DNA from 3 places in the Cupriavidus sp. PB-02 genome. Region 2 is predicted to be linked to each of the others. Evidence: predicted binding sites of a transcription regulator. Region 2 holds the regulator's gene; each other region holds the start of a gene.

Region 1 (4,532 bases), 1.4 Mb from region 2:
TCGATGATCGGGCGGGTGTCGTCGTTGTTCTGCAGGGCGATGTAGACGTTGGCTTGCATGGCGTGTCTCCGGATGGCGGGCTGGTCAGGCGGCAAGGCCGAGCTTGCGCAGCCGGACTTCAAACTGTTCGCGGCACAGCGCGACCATCTGCGCGCCGTCTTCGCTGGTCAGCACGCTGGCAACGGGCACCAGCGCCTCGGCCACTTCCGCCGTGGCGGCACGCGCCCAGCCGGACAGCAGCACGCGGTTAGCCTCGGACTCGGCGGCGGCCGCCTGGATCACCGCATCGACCCAGCGCGCGTGCTCGTCGCGCCAGTCGTTCATGAACTCGGTCAGCACGGCCAGGCCGGTGCCACAGGCGCGCACGATCGCCGCATCGGCGTGCTGGTAGATGAGCGGGTAGAGCAGCCCGTCGAGCACCAGGTTCTGGGCGACGAAGGTCTCGAACCAGTCATCGATCACGAAGCTGTGCTCGACAAAGCGGCGAAGCGGCTGCCAGGCAGCGCCCTCCAGCCAGGCCACCTTGGCGCGCTCCAGCGCCACGCCGGTATTGCCGTCAAGCAGCATGCCGATGCGCGACAGGTACTGTGCAATGCCAAGGCGGTCCATCGCGCAGTAGGTACAGGCCTGCGTGATCGCCGTGCCCCAGCCGTAGTCGGCGCAGTAGAAGTTGTTCATGTTGGCGCCCCACTCCACATGGCGCAGCGGCAGCAGCCCCGCGGCCAGGCGCTCCTGCCATTCAGCCGGCAGCGCCTGCAGCAGGCCGCGCTTCTCGACAAAGGCAAAGTTCTTCTCGGCAGCATCCTGCTGGCGCCCGCGCGTGGTCACGTAAGCGCCGTAGTAGTACTGGCGCGGGTCCTTCAGCGCGTACCAATCCTGCATGACGACCGCGGTGCGGCGCTTGTCGTACAGCTCGAAGCCGGGGTCCCAGGTCGGGCGGTAGTGGAAATTCACCTCCGACTGCACGTCATAGGTCGCCTCCTGGTAGCGCGACGCCGGCTTGTCGCCGAAACGGCGCGCAACGTGGCCGTAGGTCTGGCGCAGCGGCTGGATCTGCTGGGTCTTGATATCGACTTGCATCGCTTGGTCTCCTGTGTCCTTCTCTTGTGATGCGGTGGCTTTTGATGCGGCGGCTTGCGTTGGGCGGGCTCAGCACCCGGATTCCTGGGACGCGTCTGCCAGCGGCGGCAGGAAGCGCACGCGGTTGACGCAGCAGAAGGCTTCAAACATCGGCTGGGGCATGATCAGTTCGACGTTGAGCTCGGGGTCGGCCACGCTGAAGGCGAACTGCACGAACCCCTCGGGCGTGCGGCCCTCCACCCGCACGTAGCGGGGCGTGGCTTCGAACAGGGGTACCGACGACGGGGTGTTCATGGCGCGCTCCTTTGCCTGGCTGGTTGCAGCCCTTATTGCGAAGAGCGTGCCAGCGGGCGCAAAGCGCGATGGGACAAGGGTTGCGGGGAAGCGGCGGGGCTCGGTGTCGGCGTTAACCCGGAAGGCGGCGGGCCGGCGGCGTCGATGATTTGATGAAGCTGCGCGCGGGGCTTGATCAAATGATCAAAAGCCGCGCCGGGCGGGCGTTTGCGGGTAGCCGGGGCGGCGCTGCGCGAGTGTCCCGCGACGCAACAGCAAGGCGTGCCGGCGAGGATGCAGGGGCTTGATCTGGCAAGGGAAACTGGCTGGCGCGTTGCAGCATTGCGCTGCGGCGCGTGGATGCCTGGGTGATTAGCAGTGCATCAAATGGTGAAGCCAGGGGAACAGGCCATCATGGCGGCCGGGAAGCGCGACGGAACGCGAACAGTCAGATGCAAGCGCCCTCTCCCGCAAGCGGTGAGAGGGCGCAAACCAACTATGAGCGACGCTGCTCAGCGGCCTCAGTTGCCGTGGCCGTTTCCGCCCCGCGTACTGCGTATCTTCCACCGGTACGCCAGCTGCGGCCGCGTGATCCCCAGCAGCCGCGCCGCCTGGCTCATGTTCCCGTTGGCACGCTGCATCGCCGCCTCCATCAGCACGGTCTCCACATCGCCCAGGGCCAGCTGCTGCTCGGACATCTGGTCGAGCAAGGCATGCACCGCCGCCTCGCGCAGCTCAGGCAGCGTGCCGCCGGCGCCGAGCCGCGGCGCGGTGTCCACCGGCGGTGTCGCGGTGCCGGGCAGGAACAGGTGCTCGGCGCAAATCTGCCCGCCCTGGCTGGCCAGGATCACGCCGCGCTCGATCACGTTCTCCAGTTCGCGCACGTTGCCGGGCCAGTCATAGTGGCGCAGCTCGGCCAGCGCGCGGTCGGTGATGCCGACGATGCGCTTGCCGTGGCGCGCGCTGTAGCGGGCCACGAAGCGCTCGGCCAGCGCGCGGATATCGTCGAGCCGCTCGCGCAGCGGCGGGATGGTGACGGGGTAGACGTTGAGCCGGTAGTAAAGGTCCTTGCGGAAGGTGCCGGCCTTGACGGCTTCGGCCAAGTCGACGTTGGTGGCAGCCACCAGCCGCACATCGACCTTGCGCGAGCCGGTGCCGCCCACGCGCTCGACCTCGCCTTCCTGCAGCACGCGCAGCAGCTTGGACTGCGCCGAGGCCGAGAGCTCGCCCAGTTCGTCCAGGAACAGGGTGCCGCCGTGGGCGCGCTCGAAGCGGCCGGGGCGCGACTGGTTCGCGCCGGTGAAGGCGCCCTTCTCCACGCCGAACAGTTCGGACTCGATCAGCTCGTCCGGGATCGCGGCACAGTTGACCGCGACAAAGGGCTTGTCGGCGCGCCCGCTGACGCTGTGCAGCGCCTGCGCGAAGCGCTCCTTGCCCACGCCGGTCTCGCCCAGCAGCAGCACGGTCACGTTGCTGGCCGCGGCGCGTTGCAGCAGCCCCCACGCGGCGCGGAAGCCGGGCGAGTTGCCGACCAGGTCGGCCGGCGTGGCGGGGCTGCCCTGCAGTGCGCGCAGGTGCTCGACTTCGCTCTGCAATGCCAGGATGGTCTCGATCACCGGATCGGGCTGGTATTGCGCCAGGACCTGCTGGCCGTCTTCCCACGCCTCCACCGGCTTGCCGACGATGCGGCAGTGGGCGTGCCCGCAGGCAATGCACTCGACCTCGCGATAGAGGATGGTGCGGCCCATCAGCGCCGAGGTATAGCCGGTGGCATAGCCGATCTGCATCCAGCAGGCCGGTTCGTCGACGATGCCGAACAGCTGGCGGTGGACGTCGCCCTCGAACGAGTCTTCCCACAGGAATTCGCCATCGTAGATGCCGCGGGCGATATCGATGTCGACCTTGACCGGCGTGACCCGTACCACCCCTTCGATGGTGTGCAGGCAAGGCCCGATCTCCAGCTGGCCGAAATCGCTGTGGCCGCCGCGCAGCTTCCTGGCGATCTCGGCATCGCGCATGCCGGAATGGAAGCCCATGCGCATGAACAGGCCGCGAGCACGCTCCATGCCCATGGTGTCCACCAGCTCCTTGCGCAGCGCGCCGAGGGTGGCGGTGTGGATCAGGATCATGCGCTGCTCGTCCAGCCAGATCGCGCCTTCCTCCATTGCAAAGCGCAGGCGGCGGGCGAGATCGGCCAGGCCATCGCGCATGGTGGCCGAGAACTTGTCGGTTGTACTGCTCATTGTCTCCCCTTGTGGCGGCGGGTGTTCCGCTCGTTTGTCTTTTGGCCGCATGGTATGCACATTATGTGCCATGGGGAGGACAACCCTCTAGTGGGACTCCCCTGCTGTCGTCCGGCAGCGCCCCCCGTATGCGCCCCGGCGAAGGCCGTGCGGCTAATTCTCCCCGCCCCTTCGCCCGCCGCGTTAATATCTGAAATTACCTCACAATGGCCGGCCATGTACCGGACCGCGCGCAAGGAGACGCGCCTCATGAGCGAAGCGCTTTGTTTTCTTTCCGCTGCAGAATTGCAGCTTCGCATCCGCCGCAAGGAAGTCTCGCCGGTGGCGCTGACTGAAGCGGTGCTGGCTCGCGCAGAACGCTTGCAGCCGACATTGAACTGCTTTATCACGCTGTGCACCGACGAGGCCATGGCGGCAGCTCGCACGGCTGAGCAGGATGTCATGGCGGGACGATCATTGGGCCTGCTGCACGGTATCCCATTCACCGTCAAGGACATCGTCAATACACGCGGCATACGGACAAGCTTCGGCGCACAGCCGATGCGCGAGAACGTGCCGGCAGAAGATGCCGTGTCGGTCGCGCGCCTGTTAGCCCAGGGCGCAATCCTGATCGGCAAGACCACCACGCCGGAGTTCGGGTCGAAATGCCTGACGGATTCTCCGCTATTCGGCCGCACTCGCAATGCATGGCATCCGGACCGAACCAGCGGCGGGTCGAGTGGGGGCGCGGCGGTGGCGGTGGCCAGCGGCATCGCGCCGCTAGCCGTGGCGACGGACGGCGGCGGCTCGACTCGCATACCGGCCGCGTGCAACGGGGTGGTGGGCATCAAGCAAAGCCAGGGCGTGATCCCGCATAGCCAGGCGCAAGATCTCTTCGGCAACCAGACCTATGTCACGCCGACCACGCGGACAGTGGCCGATACCGGCTTGATGATG
Region 2 (4,532 bases):
GATCGACCGCCGCCTCGATTCGCTGCTCGACGACCTGCAGATCGCGCACCTGCGCAACAACCCGGCGCTGTCGCTGTCGGGTGGCGAGCGCCGCCGCGTGGAGATCGCGCGCGCACTGGCCTCGTCGCCGCGCTTCATCCTGCTGGACGAGCCCTTCGCCGGCGTGGATCCGATCGCGGTGGGCGAGATCCAGCGCATCGTCAGCTTCCTGAAGGCGCGCAATATCGGCGTGCTGATTACCGATCACAACGTGCGCGAAACGCTCGGCATCTGCGACCACGCCTACATCATCAGCGAAGGCACGGTGCTGGCCGCGGGCGAGCCCGAAGAGATCATCGCCAACGAATCGGTGCGGCGCGTCTACCTGGGCGAGAACTTCCGCATGTGATGTACCGGCCTGCTGAAAGTGGTCAGAAGCGTTGTCTCGAGCGCTACCACACACGGCAGGTTTTGTTCAGGCAGCGCGTGGGATACCCCACAGCGTGCGGCGATCAGAGCGCATCAGCGATAGCAATTTCCGTTCCAACAACGGAAAGATGCGCATAAAATAGGTCGCATGAAACCGTCGCTACAGCTCCGCCTCTCCCAGCACCTGGCACTCACCCCGCAACTGCAGCAGTCGATCCGGCTGCTGCAGCTTTCAACGCTGGAACTGCAGCAGGAAGTCGAACAGGCGCTGACGGAAAACCCCCTGCTCGAGCGTGAGAACGACTGGATCGAAAGCCCGCTGCGCGTGGCCGCCGACGGCTCGGTCAACCTGCAGAGCGCGCCCGCACCCGCGCCGGCCGAGCCGCAAGGAAACGGTGACGCGCGCACCGACGCCGCGGGCGACAATGACAGCTACGGCGACAGCAGCAGCGGCGACGACTATGGCAGCGACTGGAGCCTTGACGACTTCGCCCGCCGGCCGCAAGGCGACGATGACGAAAAGACGCCGATGCAGCTGCGCGACGCCGAGCCGACGCTGCGCGAATACCTGATGGAGCAGCTCGCGCCGCTGAAGATCTCGACGCGCGACAAGGGCCTGGCGATCTTCCTGATCGAATCGCTGGACGACGACGGCTACCTGAGCGCGTCGCTCGAGGAAATCTGCACCGAGCTGCCGGAAGAACTCGAATTCGAGATCGAGGAAGTCCACGCGATCCTGACGCTGCTGCAGAGCTTCGATCCGCCCGGCGTGGGCGCGCGCAATGCCGCCGAGTGCCTCGCGCTGCAATTGCGGCGCCTGAAGCACCCGCAGCGCGACCTGGCGCTGGTCATCGTCACCAACCACCTGGAACTGCTGGCAGTGCGCGACTACACGCGGCTGAAGAAGGCGCTGCAGGTGGACGAAGCGGCGCTGAAGGCGGCGCATGAACTGATCCGCTCGCTCGCGCCCTATCCCGGCCATGCCTACAGCCGCCCGGAAGCCGATTTCGTGGTGCCCGATGTATTCGTGCGCAAGAGCGGCGGCGGCTGGACCGCGCAACTCAACCCGGATGTGATGCCGCGGCTGCGCATCAACGATATGTACGCGCAGATCCTGCGCGGCGCCAAGGGCGAGTCGGGCACGGCCGGCCTGCAGCAGAAGCTGCAGGAAGCGCGGTGGCTGATCAAGAACATCCAGCAACGGTTCGACACCATCCTGCGTGTCTCACAGGCCATTGTCGAGCGTCAAAAGAACTTTTTCACCCACGGCGAAATCGCCATGCGCCCCTTGGTTTTGAGGGAGATTGCCGATACACTGGGTTTACACGAGTCAACCATCTCCCGGGTGACGACCAATAAATACATGGCAACGCCGATGGGTACTTTCGAACTGAAGTACTTCTTCGGCAGCCACGTGTCCACCGAAACCGGTGGCGCGGCTTCATCAACGGCCATCCGCGCCTTGATCAAGCAACTGATAGGAGCCGAAGACCCGAGGAATCCCCTTTCCGACAGTCGCATTGCCGAACTGCTGGGCGAACAAGGCTTCGTTGTCGCACGCCGCACCGTTGCCAAGTATCGCGAAGCCCTGAAAATCCCCGCAGTCAATCTCCGCAAGTCTTTGTAGCCGAGCCCACCGCCTGCCTGGTGAGGCTCTTTCAGAAGGAGAAGCGCTATGAACTTCAAGATCAGTGGACACCACCTTGACATCACGCCGGCATTGCGTGAGTACGTGGAAACGAAGCTGGAGCGAATCGTCAGGCATTTCGATCAAGTCATTGGCGTTAGCGTGCTGCTCTCTGTCGATAATCACAAAGAAAAGGACCGGCGCCAGTACGCGGAAATCAATCTACATCTCAGGGGCAAGGACATCTTTGTTGAAGCGCATCACGAAGACCTGTATGCGGCAATCGACGCGCTCGTCGACAAGCTCGACCGTCAGGTGATCCGCTACAAGGACCGCGTGCAAAGCCACGACCGCGAGGCGGTCAAATATCAGATGGCCGCAGCGCAAATGCAGCAATGACCGTGCCCGGCGGCTCCCAGCGAGCCGTCGAATCCGAGACTAGACAGGCAAGCCGCGCTCAAACGCGGCTTTTTTGCGCCCTGGCGCCAGAAAATGAGCATAAAGCGCCCTGGCTGTGGCGGCGGTGCAAACTAGTACCACCCGATTGGGCGAGGGTGTTCGCAACGACGGCGGCAAGGTGTATGCTGCGCCATACATGGCAGGCGGGCATTTTTTGCATCCAACCCGGTGCGTGACCTTGTGTCGTTTTGCACCCGAATCCGGCGCTGCGCTGCACAATGGGGAGGAAGCCGCTGCTCTATAATGGCCGGACGCCCGCGGGCGGCTGACGGCCCGGCGTCGAGTGACTTTGCAGCCGCCCGCAGCAGCCCACTGCCCGGCCGGAACGGCTGATCCGCCCCGCTAACTGAAATCCTGCGCATCGCCCATGAATCGTTTGGCCAAATTGCTGCCACCCGGCAACATCAACCTCGATGTAAGCGTCACCAGCAAGAAGCGTGTGTTCGAGCAGGCCGGGCTCCTCTTCGAGAACAACCATGGCGTGGCGCGCGCTACTGTGACGGACAACCTGTTCGCGCGCGAATCGCTGGGCTCCACCGGCCTGGGCGCCGGCGTGGCGATCCCGCATGGCCGCATCAAGGGCCTGAAGCAGCCGCTGGCCGCCTTCATGCGGCTGGCCGAGCCGATCCCGTTCGAGTCGCCGGACGGCAAGCCGGTGTCGCTGCTGATCTTCCTGCTGGTGCCCGAGCAGGCCACGCAGCAGCACCTGGAAATCCTTTCTGAAATCGCGCAACTGCTGTCGGACCGGGACATGCGCGAAGGGCTGGCAACCCTGCCCACGCCCGATGCCGTGCACCAGTTGCTGATTGCATGGCACCCCTGATCCACTGATCCCCAGAGCGGGCCGGCACCAGACCGGGCAGGCGCAAGACGCTTCGCACACCGCCTCACCAGTCATACCGCATGGAACTCACCGGCGTCACCTCCCAGTCGATCTTCGACGACAACGCAGCCGACCTCAAACTCTCGTGGGTGGCCGGCCTGGAAGGGGCGGATCGCGCCTTCGACGTGGAATTCGCCCGCGAGGCCACCTCCGCCGCGGACCTGGTGGGCCACCTGAACCTGATCCACCCCAACCGCATCCAGGTGCTCGGCAAGCCCGAGATCACCTACTACCAGCGCCTGGACGACGAGACCCGCAAGCGCCAGATGGGCGAGCTGATCCTGCTCGAGCCGCCCTTCCTGGTGATCGCCGACGGCATGGAGCCGCCGCCCGACCTGGAACTGCGCTGCACGCGCTCGTCCACGCCGCTGTTCACCACGCCGGTGTCGTCGGCCGCGGTGATCGACCACCTGCGCCTGTACCTGTCGCGCATTTCCGCGCCGCGCGTGACCATGCACGGGGTGTTCCTCGACATCCTCGGCATGGGCGTGCTGATCATGGGTGAATCGGGCCTGGGCAAGAGCGAGCTCGGGCTGGAACTGATCTCGCGCGGCCACGGGCTGGTGGCCGACGATGCGGTCGACTTCGTGCGCCTGGGGCCGGACTTCATCGAGGGGCGCTGCCCGCCGCTGCTGCAGAACCTGCTGGAAGTGCGCGGCCTGGGCCTGCTCGATATCAAGACCATCTTCGGCGAGACCGCGGTGCGGCGGAAGATGAAGATCAAGCTGGTGGTGCAGCTGGTGCGGCGCAACGACGGCGAATTCGAGCGTCTGCCGCTCGATTCGCAATACCTCGACGTGCTCGGCCTGCCGATCCATATGGTCAAGATCCAGGTTGCGGCCGGCCGCAACCTTGCCGTGCTGGTCGAGGCCGCGGTGCGCAACACCATCCTGCGCCTGCGCGGCATCGACACGCTGCGCGACTTCATGGACCGCCAGCGCGCGGCGATGCAGGCCGACGCGGTTTCGCGCGGCCAGGGCCGGCTGCTCTGACCCTTCCGCACTGCGCTTTCAATTGCTTACAACGGCGGCAGGCGCTGCCGTCAACGTGCTTGGGACGTCCTACGTTTTGTGCTGTAATGGGCATCGAGCCCATCCACAGGCCGCCACGAGCCCCCATACCCGCGCGGCCATGATGTTTTCCACAGCCAGGAGA
Region 3 (4,532 bases), 2.1 Mb from region 2:
TCACCCGCTTGGCGACCTCGCCACCCCATAGCGGCACGGCGCCGCCCCAGCCGGACACCACGGCCACGTACTGCTCGCCGTTGTCCTCCCACGTGACCGGCGGCGCCACCACGCCGCTGCCGGTCTGGAACTGCCAGAGCTCCTTGCCGGTCTTCGCGTCGGCCGCCTTCAGGTAGCCCTCCGGCGTGCCCCAGAACACCAGCCCGCCGGCCGTGGTCATCGCGCCACCCCACAGCGGCGCGCTGTTCTTGACCTCCCATACGATCTTGCCGGTCTTGGGATTGATGGCGCGCAGCGAGCCGATGTAATCCTCGTTCAGCGGATGGATGGTGAAGCCGGCGCCAAGGAAGGCAGCGCCCTTCTTGTAGCTGACCGGCTCGTTCCAGATGTCCATGCCCCATTCGTTGGCGGGCACGTAGAACAGGCCGGTCTGCGGGCTGTAGGCCATCGGCTGCTGGTTCTTGCCACCAAGGAAGCCCGGCGCCGCGAACACGGTTTTGCCCTTCTTGGGGTCGCCGCCGTTGGCCGGGTCGCCAGGGCGGCCTTCGTTGATGAAATTGGGGCGGCCGGTCTTCAGGTCGATGCCGGTGGCCCAGGTGATCTTCCTGACGAAGGGGAAGGCGTTGACCAGCTTTCCGTTGGCCGCGTCGTTGACGTAGAAGAAGCCATTGCGGTCGGCTTTGCCGCCCATGCGCTTGCCGTCGAGGTCGAAGGTCACGAACTCATTGACCCCGTCAAAATCCCAGCCGTCGTTCGGCGTGTTCTGGTAGTGCCAGACGATCTTGCCGGTGGCCGGATCGATCGCCACCGTCGACGCGGAGTAAAGATTGTCGCCCTTGCGGATATGGCTGTTCCACGGCCCCGGGTTGCCGGTGCCAAAGTAGACCAACCCGGTCGCCGGATCATAGGTGCCGCCGAGCCAGGTGGCCGCGCCGCCGGTCTTCCAGGTCTCGCCCGGCCAGCTCGCGCCCTGGGCTCCCGTTACGCCATTCTCGGACTTGTTGCCGTCCTTGTCGTACTTGTAGCCCATATGGCCTTCGACCACCGGCCGCGACCAGACCAGTTGCCCGGTCTTTGCGTCGCGCGCATCGACCCGGCCCACCACGCCGAACTCGCCGCCGGAGATGCCGGTCAGCACCATGCCCTTGGCGATCAGCGGCGCCGCCGTATAGGAATAACCGGCGGCATAGTCCTCCAGCTTCTCCTTCCACACCACCTTGCCGGTGTTCTGGTCGAGCGCCACGAGCTGCGCGTCGAGCGTGCCGAAGATCACCAGGTTGTCGTAGAGCGCCGCGCCGCGGTTGACCACGTCACAGCACGGCATGATGCCTTCGGGCAGCCGGTGTTCATACTTCCACAGCTTGCGGCCGGTCTTCAGGTCCAGCGCGTAGATGCGCGAATACGAGGCCGTCACGAACATCTTGCCGTCATGGATCACCGGCTGCGATTCCTGCCCGCGTTGCTTCTCGCCGCCGAACGAGAACGACCAGGCCGGCACCAGGTGGCTGACGTTCTTCGTATTGATGCGCGACAGCGTGGAATAGCGCTGGCCTTGCGGGCCCATGCCCCACGACAGCACGTCGCCAGGGGTCTTTGCGTCGTTTTCGATCATGGCATCGGTCACCGCCGCCTGCGCGGCCAGACCTGCCATGGCAGCCGCAACTGCCACCACTGCTCGTAACGTCCTCATTGCCTTCTCCTCTCTTGTTTTGGTTTCCCTGGTGCGCCAACACCAGGCATGCATTTGGCAATTCCCGTGCCAATCGCAAACCCGCGCAAACCGGCCCCTTGGGGCCTGGTTGCGTTGTTGTCGCCGTGCCAGCGCGCAACACTGCGTTGCAGTTGCTCCAGGATTGAACAGTCCCAGAAGTCAGCACCGCGCAACGCCATCGGCCGCTCATGCCTGCTGACGGCGGCGCGCCATACCGCGCTGCGGGTCGTAACCCTGCAGCGCCAGCGCAAAGAACACCACGGCGCAGCCCGCCACCACCGCCAAGCTCACCGGTGCCGTCTGCCCGTACAGGGCAAAGCGGATCGCCTCGACCGCGTGCGTGAAAGGGTTGAAGCGGGCGAGCTGGTACACTACCTCCGCGCCCGACTCCTGCAGCTTCCACAGCGGATACAGCGCCGAGCTGACAAAGAACATCGGGAAGATCACGAAATTCATGGTGCCGGCAAAGTTCTCGAGCTGGCGCACATGGACTGACAGCAGCAGCCCCAGCGCACCCAGCATCAATGCGGCCAGCGCCATGGCGCCCGTCGCCGCCAGCAGGTTCAGCGGCTCGAAGCGGATGCCAAAGGCCATCGCCACCAGCAGGAACGCGGCCATCTGCAACAGCGACAGCACCATGCCCGCCGCCAGCTTGCAGCCCAGCAGCCAGCCGCGCGGCAACGGCGCGGTCAGCAGCAGCCGCATCACGCCCATCTCGCGGTCGTACACCATGGCGAGCGACGACTGCATGCCGTTGAACAGCGCGATCATGCCGAGCAGGCCGGGCGCCACGTAAACCTTGTATTCGATATAGATGTCGTAGGGCGGCGCAATGGCGACGCCCAGCGCGTTCTGGAAGCCGGCGGCGAACACCAGCAGCCACAGCAGCGGGCGCACCAGCGACGACAGCAGGCGCCCGGGCTGGCGCAGGTACTTGCCCAATTCGCGCCCGCAGATGGCGCGCAGCGCGCGCCAGCGATGGATCAGGATCGAGGCCATGGCGAGGTGCCTTAGGTGGATGCCTTAGGTGGACGGGGTGCGGCACGCCGTGTCGGCTTCATCGGCGCCCAGGGTGTCGAGATTGCTCTTTGGATGCAGCACGCCTTCCACCGGTGCCACGCTGACCACGCCGTCCGTGTGGGCGAGCAAGACCGGCTGGCGCAACTGGCGGTCCCAGCGCCGGAACGACAGTGGCGGGCCCTTGAAACCATCCACCACCACATTGCCCGCGGCCAGCGCTTGCGCCTGCGCGGCAAAGCCAGCGTTGGGCTGCCGCGCCACGCTCTCTGCAATCGCCTTGACCGCAACCCATGCAGCCCAGTCGTAGCCCGTCATCGGACGGCCCGCTGCCCGCGTGAAGCGCCGGTTGAGCTGCGGCCCGCCGTTTCGCTCCCAGGCCCAGTGCCACGCCTGCGCGCCGAGGCCGCTGGCGCCGACTACCGGGCGCGGCAGTTGCGTGGCGTAGGGCACGCTGCGGGCGAACTCGCCGTCGGCGTCGGCCACCACCACCACGTCGTAGTCCACGCCGGTGGTCAGCAGGTTGAGGTTGGCCTGGTCGCGCTCGCGCGGATCGTTGGAGAGCCGGAACGTGCGCTGTCCCGACCAGGCGATGCCGAAGCGCCGCGCCGACTTCGCCAGCGCGTCGCGCTGCGCCGCGTCGGCCGCGGACGGGCCGGTGAGCAGCAAGGCGCGGCGCCATTTGCGCAGGGCCAGGTATTGCATCAGGGCATCGGCGTGCATGCGCAGGCTGGGCAGCGTGTGCAGCAGCACCGGCGAACAGCCGGCGCCGCGCAGTTCGTCGTCATCGGCCGAGACGTTGAACAGCAAGGCCTCGCCCGGCCTGACCGAGCCCGCGGCCGCCCGCACCGCTGCGGACGGCAGGTCGAGCAGGATAAAGCGCGTGCCCTGGCGCACCAGGGCGGCGACCGTCGGCCCGATCTCGGCTTCGCTGCGCGCTTCATGCGGGTCGAGCCGGAGCGACTGGCCGGCAGCCTCCAGCGCGAAGCGCGCCTCGGCGGCCGCCACTTGCGCGCCGTCGAGCGCACGGCCTTGCGGCTGGCCGGGCAAGCGCTGCGCGAGGCGCCGCGCGTCATGGCGGGGGTCGCCGGCCAGCGAGACCACTGCCACGCGCACCTCGGCCGCCTGTGCCAGGGCCGACAGCAAGGCCAGCGTGGCGGTGGCAAGCATGGCCCGCCCTCCCCTGCATGCGCGGCGCGACGGGTCAGTCATCGATCGCCACCGAATGCGGCACCCGGCCCGCCTTGAGCGTGGCCACCGCCTTGCCGCTGGCGGTATCCACCACGCTGACATCGTCGGACAGGCCGTTGGCGACGTAGAGGCGGGCGTTGTCGCGGCTAAGCGCCAGCCCCCATGCGCGCCGGCCGACCAGCACGTAGTCCAGCACCCGGCGCGATGCCACCTCGACCACCGCGACATGATTGGCGCGTCCCAGCCCGATATACGCGCGCGTACCGTCGCGGCTGGCCGCCATGCCCACCGGGGTCACGTCCTCCGCGCGGAAGCCTCGCGGCGCGAACGCGATGGTCTGGGCAACCTCCAGCGTATCGGTACGGATCACGCTGACGCTGGCAGACAGCTCGTTGGACACCCACAGCTCCTTGCCGTCGCGCACCAGCAGCAGCCGGCGCGGCCGGTTGCCGACCTGGATGTTCCGGATCACCTTGCGCGCTGCCACGTCGATCACATGGACCAGGTTGGCGACCTCCGAGGTCACGTACACGTGCCGGCCGTCAGCACTGACCTTGACGCCTTCCGGCTCCTCGCCCACCTTGACCGCGAACACGCGCTTGCCCGAGGCGGT

The links. Region 2 encodes sigma-54, which starts transcription at its own class of promoters, with help from an activator protein. Its sites were predicted from a motif close to TGGCANGNAANCTGCTTT; they were not measured.
Region 1: the regulator sigma-54 is predicted to act here: its motif matches at 1,409-1,426, upstream of AC10V3_RS08440 (phenol hydroxylase subunit).
Region 3: the regulator sigma-54 is predicted to act here: its motif matches at 1,745-1,762, upstream of AC10V3_RS11740 (PQQ-dependent methanol/ethanol family dehydrogenase).

The regions. Positions count from the first base shown of each region.
Region 1 covers NZ_CM177694.1:1,758,139-1,762,670, reverse strand. The annotation lists gene AC10V3_RS08450 (MmoB/DmpM family protein) at 1-59, opposite strand, end outside; gene AC10V3_RS08445 (aromatic/alkene monooxygenase hydroxylase subunit beta) at 85-1,080, opposite strand; gene AC10V3_RS08440 (phenol hydroxylase subunit) at 1,150-1,374, opposite strand; gene poxR (phenol degradation transcriptional regulator PoxR) at 1,875-3,596, opposite strand; gene AC10V3_RS08430 (amidase) at 3,846-4,532, shown strand, end outside.
Region 2 covers NZ_CM177694.1:353,982-358,513, reverse strand. The annotation lists gene lptB (LPS export ABC transporter ATP-binding protein) at 1-388, shown strand, start outside; gene AC10V3_RS01780 (RNA polymerase factor sigma-54) at 557-2,035, shown strand; gene hpf (ribosome hibernation-promoting factor, HPF/YfiA family) at 2,084-2,434, shown strand; gene ptsN (PTS IIA-like nitrogen regulatory protein PtsN) at 2,862-3,317, shown strand; gene hprK (HPr(Ser) kinase/phosphatase) at 3,398-4,369, shown strand.
Region 3 covers NZ_CM177694.1:2,503,001-2,507,532, forward strand. The annotation lists gene AC10V3_RS11740 (PQQ-dependent methanol/ethanol family dehydrogenase) at 1-1,690, opposite strand, end outside; gene AC10V3_RS11745 (ABC transporter permease) at 1,898-2,710, opposite strand; gene AC10V3_RS11750 (type 1 periplasmic-binding domain-containing protein) at 2,735-3,898, opposite strand; gene AC10V3_RS11755 (PQQ-dependent catabolism-associated beta-propeller protein) at 3,933-4,532, opposite strand, start outside.